Linked DNA regions of Roseiconus lacunae. The protein of the gene in region 1 binds, or shares a complex with, the protein of each later gene. Links are inferred from orthologs where the notes say so. Each region holds a gene or a part of one and is shown in the gene's direction. Other genes may lie near its edges. The genes, in order: uvrB and FYC48_RS13055.

The links.
Region 2: the proteins of uvrB (region 1) and FYC48_RS13055 are in contact, whole or in part, in a crystal structure (PDB 7EGT), measured with the Thermus thermophilus proteins. The link is inferred for Roseiconus lacunae from one-to-one orthologs. Residues at the interface, in WP_096411307.1 of Thermus thermophilus: Glu23, Leu25, Arg26, Asp27, Gly28, Glu29, Arg30, Phe31, Arg55, Glu326, Asp327, Phe328, Glu379, Ser382, Gln383, His398, Gly400, Arg401; in WP_096412145.1 of Thermus thermophilus: His654, Arg656, Phe657, Gln666, Asp668, Glu669, Lys680, Arg681, Leu682, Ser683, Lys685, Tyr686, Ala687.

Annotation. Positions count from the first base shown.
Region 1 is NZ_VSZO01000053.1:147,212-150,465, reverse strand. Bases 185-3,112 are described here. They hold uvrB (excinuclease ABC subunit UvrB), read left to right. Parts: upstream 185-546; coding sequence 547-2,679; downstream 2,680-3,112. Other genes in these bases: FYC48_RS23685 (2-oxoglutarate dehydrogenase E1 component), read right to left, coding at 2,769-3,112. Also shown: more of FYC48_RS23685, read right to left, coding at 3,113-3,254. UniProt on the Escherichia coli protein: The UvrABC repair system catalyzes the recognition and processing of DNA lesions. A damage recognition complex composed of 2 UvrA and 2 UvrB subunits scans DNA for abnormalities.
Region 2 is NZ_VSZO01000009.1:75,106-78,509, forward strand. What follows is about bases 183-3,260. They hold FYC48_RS13055 (ATP-dependent helicase), read left to right. Parts: upstream 183-565; coding sequence 566-2,956; downstream 2,957-3,260. Other genes in these bases: FYC48_RS13050 (DUF2237 family protein), read right to left, coding at 183-340; FYC48_RS13060 (YitT family protein), read right to left, coding at 3,071-3,260. Outside these bases: more of FYC48_RS13050, read right to left, coding at 1-182; more of FYC48_RS13060, read right to left, coding at 3,261-3,404. UniProt on the Escherichia coli protein: A helicase with DNA-dependent ATPase activity. Unwinds DNA duplexes with 3'-5' polarity. Translocates on single-stranded DNA with 3'-5' polarity. Initiates unwinding more efficiently from a nicked substrate than double-stranded DNA.

The DNA of each region.
Region 1 (3,254 bases):
TGCGCGTGTGCTTTCAGTCGTGCCCCGACTTCTCCTCACTTCGTGGCAGCTTCGAATGTTCGCTCCTCGTAATCCGTCTAGATCAAATGTTCGGGTATGACTCATCAGCGGACGAGCGTTGGCCCCGGTTGTTGCGCCAAAACCGCAGCTAACGCCGATCGGCTAGTCTGAAAACCGAACGGTCTTGATTTGATCTCCGGGATTGGCTCATCAGCCGACGGGTGCCGGTCCCGGCCATTGCTCGGAAACCGTGGTTACCGCCAAGCGGCTGATCTTAGAATCAGATGTCGATGAACGAGGGAACCGCGATTTCTTCGGCGTCTTCTTTCGCACTACCAATGCGGCGTTCCTGAGTCCCATCCACCATCCGCAAGAAGGGCGCGCTCGGATCGGTCCTGTACCATCTGAAACCGGGCCTTAAGGCGAGCGCCGTCGACACACCTTCTGGGGTAGAAGGGAAATCGAATTGCCCTCGCAGGCACTCGCCAGGGACTGTGCTTTTCGTGATAATCCAGCAACAGATTCCTCATTGGCGAAGGTTCCAAGATGATTTCCGAAGGCAAGAACACGAAGTCGCACCCGGCGGCTGAGTTTCACCTTAGCAGCGCGTTTGCACCGGCGGGTGATCAGCCGCAGGCCATCGAAAAGCTAACCCGTGGCATCCTATCGGGTAAATCAGCTCAGGTTCTGCTGGGGGCGACGGGAACGGGAAAGACGTTCACAATGGCCAACGTCATCGCCAACGTCGGGCGCCCGGCGCTGGTGCTAAGCCATAACAAGACACTTGCCGCCCAGCTTTACAGCGAGTTTAAGGAGTTCTTCCCCGAGAACGCGGTCCACTATTTCGTCAGCTACTACGACTACTACCAGCCAGAAGCCTACATACCGCAGCGCGATGTCTACATCGAGAAGGACGCGTCGATCAACGAAGAAATCGACCGATTGCGACTTGCCACGACTAGCTCTTTGGTCAGCCGACGCGATGTCGTGATCGTGGCCTCGGTCAGTAGCATTTATGGCCTTGGTTCTCCCGACGATTACAAACAGTTAGTCGTCTCGCTCACGGTCGGCGAAACCATTCGGCGTGATCATTTGCTTCTAAAGCTCGTCGACGTCCTCTACGAACGCAATGACATGGCCTTCGAGCGAGGGAAATTTCGGGTGCGGGGTGACAGCGTGGAACTCTGGCCAAGCTACGAAGAATTCGCCTACCGCATTGAAATGTGGGGCGATCAGATCGAAAAAATCTCGTTAATCAAACCGGTATCCGGGGAAACGATCAAGACGGTTTCGCAACTCTTTATCTATCCGGCCAAGCACTTTGTGATGCCCGAGGATCGAATCCGACGGGCGATCGCGGTGATTCGTGCGGAACTGAAAATGCAGCTCGAAAAATTCGAAAAGGAAGGCAAACTACTCGAAGCTCAGCGACTTTCGGCTCGGACACGTTTTGACCTCGAGATGATGGCCGAAGTAGGACATTGCCCGGGTGTGGAGAATTACTCAAGACCGCTCTCCGGCAAGCCCCCCGGCGCAACCCCCGACACGCTGTACAGCTTCTTTCCGGATGACTTCGTAACGTTCGTTGACGAATCTCATGTGACAGTCCCCCAAGTTCGCGCGATGTATGCCGGTGACCGCAGCCGAAAATTGACCTTGGTCGACCATGGATTCCGATTGCCCAGTGCACTCGACAATCGCCCGCTGAAGTTTGAAGAATGGGAAGCCCGCACGGGACAAATTTGCTTTGTCAGCGCAACGCCTAGCGACTACGAACTCGAACGGACCGGTGGCGAAGTGGTGGAACAAATCATTCGTCCCACCGGCTTGCTTGATCCTGAAATCGAAATTGTTTCCGCCCGCGGACAAGTCAATCATCTGGTCGGCGAGATCCGCGCCCGTGCCGAACGTGACGAACGTGTCCTGGTGACCGCACTGACCAAACGGCTTGCCGAGGACCTGTCGACGTTTCTTCAAGAACAGAACATTCGTTGCCGCTGGCTCCATAGCGAACTCAACGCATTCGAACGAGTCGATTTGCTTCAGGAATTGCGATCCGGCCAGTTCGATTGCTTGGTCGGCGTGAACCTGCTTCGCGAAGGCTTGGACCTTCCCGAAGTCTCCCTGGTCGCGATCCTGGACGCTGATAAAGAAGGTTTCTTGCGCAGCGAAACAAGTCTGATCCAAACCATCGGGCGTGCCGCGCGGAACGCGAATAGCAAGGTCATTCTGTATGCCGATTCGGTGACCGAGTCGATGCGGTTGGCGATAGACGAAACCGAACGGAGGCGGGCGCTGCAAATCGCCTACAACGAAGAACACGGCATCACTCCCGAAACGGTCCGCAAGCGGATTAAGTCGGGGATCGAGTCCGAAGCTGCGAAGCGGCGTCAAACCAACGCGGCTGCGCAAGAAGAGTCCGATGCGACCTACATTACCATCGAGTTTATCGAAGAACTCGAACGCGAAATGCTGGCCGCGGCCGAAGACCTAGAGTTCGAGCGTGCCGCTCAACTTCGTGATCGCGTCTTACAACTAAAAGACAACCTCGGCAAACCGTTGTCAGAGGTAGAGTTCGAGAAAACCAGTTCAACCGGTGGTGGGCGCAATCAACGCCGCAAAGGGGCAAGAGGCACGGCCAAGGGGCGCGGAAAAATCCCCCGCCCCAAACGCGGCTGATAGAACGATCGCCGCGGAGACGTGACGCGGTATTGGCCTGCAGTTAACGCCGGCTGCTGGTCAAACGCCGCCCGCGTCGTGTCTGTTGATCAGCTTAGGCCATCGAATGCGGCTTCGATCAATTCGCGTTGCTCTAAAACGTGCGCGGCCATGCTTCCGGTGCTGGGGCTTGCCGATTCGGCGCGCGTCACGGGTTTGAGATTAAACCCGGCAGCATTGAGGTCATCGCCGAAGTGTAACTTGACGTAGGGCCATGTCCCCATGTTCAACGGTTCGTCCTGAACAAAATAGACATCGGTGTTGCGACCGGCGCCGTCGAGCGACGCGATCAGTTCTTCGCTACTGAGCGGATAAAGTTGTTCAACTCGGACAATGGAAACGTCGTGACGACCGAGTTCATCGCGATGCTTTTTCAAGTCATAGTAGACTTTTCCCGTGCACAGCATGACACGTTTCGCGTCCTTGACGCTGACATTTGGATCTTGCAGGATTTTCTGAAAACGGCCACCCGCGATATCACTCCGGTCACTGATGACTTCGGGATGACGCAGCAAGCTCTTGGGCGTCAGCACCAC
Region 2 (3,404 bases), on another replicon or contig:
GAAGCTCTTCGAGCGACGCGAATTCAAGCGTCGAAATGTGCGTCGCGTCCAGCACGACCCGGGGAGCCATCCCGGCGTCATATGCTTCTTTCCAACGTGCCGCACACAAGCACCAACGATCGCCGGGCTTGAGCCCCGGAAAACGGTAGGTGGGGTTGGGGGTCGAGAGGTCATTCCCGCGCGACTTGCTGAATTCCAAAAAGTCTGCCGTCATCACCGCACAAACGGTGTGCAATCCAGAATCGGAGGCTCCAGTATTACAGCACCCATCCCGGTAGAAACCGGTCATCGGATCGGTCCCACACTCGCCTAAATCTGTCCCCAATACATTCTTCGCCATCAATTCCCGCCCGTCGCTACCGTGTGTCACCCCAACGATCAACTCAACGCTGTCAAGTGTAACCGGTTGGCACAGGGTGTGTCATCGGTCGACCACCCACCAGCAGCAAACGTAGCCAACGGGGAGCAGATTGTTATGATGTTGGGTGCCACCGGTCGGCGCCTGGTACTGCTGCGCTCGCCCGACCCGCAACTACGCCCCTCTCTTGTTTAGTTTTTCAAGCCCATGGATGAGCCCAGCACATCGAATTCGACGCTTTTACGGCACTTGACGCCCGAGCAGCAAAGTGCGGTCGTACATATCGATGGACCGATGCTAACGCTGGCCGGACCTGGAAGTGGCAAGACGCGCGTCGTCACACACCGGATCGCCCACCTGCTCGAACACGGCATCCCCGAATGGCAAATTGCGGCGTTGACGTTCACCAACAAGGCCGCCGACGAGATGCGTGCCCGAGTCGACGCGCTGGTTCCCGGCAAACAAGTCTGGATGGGTACGTTTCACCGTTTTTGCGCGCAGCTACTGCGTCGCTACGCGTCGATGGTCGGGCTTCAAGAAAACTACTCGATCTACGACACCAGCGATTCCAAGCAAGCAATGAAACGTGCGATTGCTGCGGCTGGCGTGTCGACCTCGCATGCCTCACCAGACATGATCGCCAATCTGATCAGTAAGGCGAAGAACAAGCTGATCACACCGGACGTCTGGCAAGCTCAGATGCTCAGCCCTCAGGAAAAGGTCGCATCGCAGGTTTATCCGATCTACCAACAACAGCTGTTGACCGCCAACGCCGTCGACTTTGATGACTTGCTGCTACATGTCGCGAACCTGTTGCGACAAAATCCCGAGTTGCGATCCGACTTGGACGCGCACTTTCGATACATCATGGTCGATGAGTACCAGGACACGAACCTTGCGCAATACGCCATCGTGCGCGGCTTGTCGGTCGATTACCCGAACTTAGCGGTCACCGGAGACCCCGATCAATCGATCTATGGATGGCGAGGCGCGGACCTGAATAACATCCTGGATTTCGAAAAGGATTACCCGGATGTTAAAACAGTACGTCTGGAACAAAACTATCGTAGCACGCCAAATATCCTTCGCGCCGCCGATCAATTGATCCGGCACAATCGCCGCCGAAAACAAAAAGACCTCTTTACCGACAACGACGAGGGCGCACCGGTCACCCTTCGGATCTGTTCGGATGGTTTTGACGAAGCCGACTCGATTGCCGACGAAATTGTCAACCTGATCGCGTGCGAAACGGCTCGCCCGAGCGACTTCGCGATCTTCTGCCGCATGAACTCGCTAACGCGATCGGTCGAGCATGCGCTGCGTGGCCGTGGAGTCCCCTACCAAATCGTCAACGGCGTTGAGTTCTATCAACGCAAAGAAGTCAAAGACGTCTTATCGTACCTCCACTTGGTAAACAATCCCGGTCATGATGTAGCACTGACCCGCGTGATCAACACGCCCACACGCGGTATCGGCGCGAAAACAATTGAACGACTTCAGGGATTCGCAGACCGCAACGCGATCCCGATGCTCGAAGCGGCACGCCGAGTCGACGAGATCGACGCGCTTGCCAAACGTAGCCGCACCATGGTCAGCAAATTCGTCGATCTGTACGACAAAATCGCAACCAAAGCGACCGCGTCTTTAGAGGACTTGATGCGGTACCTGGTCCAAGAAACCAAGTACGATCAGTACCTCGAAAAAACGGCCAGTGACAGCGATGACTCCAGTCCCACGGCCAACATCGACGAGCTGATTACTGCGGGTGCCGACTTCGATCGTCGGCACCCCGAGGACGGATCGCTTGACACGTTCCTCGAACAAGTTGCCTTGGTGAGCGACACGGATGCATTCGACGATAGCGACGAACGCGTCACGCTGATGACACTGCATGCATCGAAAGGCTTGGAATTCCCTCGCGTCTACATCATCGGTGTCGAAGACGACCTGTTGCCTCACAAGCGTTCCAAAGACGACGATTCACAATTCGAAGAAGAGCGACGACTGTTTTTCGTTGGCATTACCCGTGCCGAACAAACGCTGCAAATCAGTTGCTGCAAACGGCGGATGATTCGTGGCGAACGACGTCCGGTGATCCCCAGTCCATTCCTCAATGAACTTCCGCTCGATGAAATTAAGCGCGTCGACACGTCGGTCAATCGAGGCCCCTGGTTCGACAGCGTTGACCAGAGCACGCCGTCGGACTGGGACATGCCCGAGATCCAAGTCAACGCGAACGAGGACACTTCGTTCGACTTTGGTGCGAACACCAACCAAACCAATGAAGCCGTCGCGGCGTTCGATGGTCCGGACGATTCAGACATTACGATGACGCCGGACGAGCCCCCGACCGAGCCTTCAAGTACTGCAGCCGTCCCAGAGATCGGTGCGTTGAAAACGGCAGCAGATTTGATGACCGTCAACCGACCGCCGATCACTGCGTTTCAAGAAGGAACCCAAGTACGACACATGGACTACGGAGTCGGTACGATCATCGCTGTCAGCGGACGGGGCCCCAAACGGATGGCACGCGTTCGCTTTGGCGAAGAAGAGCACAGCTTTCGCTTGGCCTTCGCTCCGCTACAGATTGAAGATTAGTTTTTTGTTCCCCTCCAATCGATCGACCGATTTGCTCGGTCGATTCGAGCAACCAATGACCGACGCAAGGCTCAGAAACACTTGTGATTCGAAACACTTGTGATTCGACGCCCACTACCCGATCGGCGAGATGTAGTAGCGTCCGGACACTCCTTCGATGTCATGGTAGTAGTGAAAACAATCGGGGTCGGCGGACTCGACAGCCGCCATCACTTGCGGCAATTCTTCATGGGTGATGATCGTACGCACGATGACAAACGAATCACCACTGCGTCCACCGGTCCCTTGATGTGTCGTGTAAGTTCGGTGCTCGGATGCTTGGGTAATCGCGTTCCCAACTTCTTTCTCACACCGAGTAACGATCGCAAACATCGTGATTTTGAACTTCCGATATAAGTTATTCAGGGTTTCCGCAGACGCGAAGATATAAATGCACGTGTACATCAAC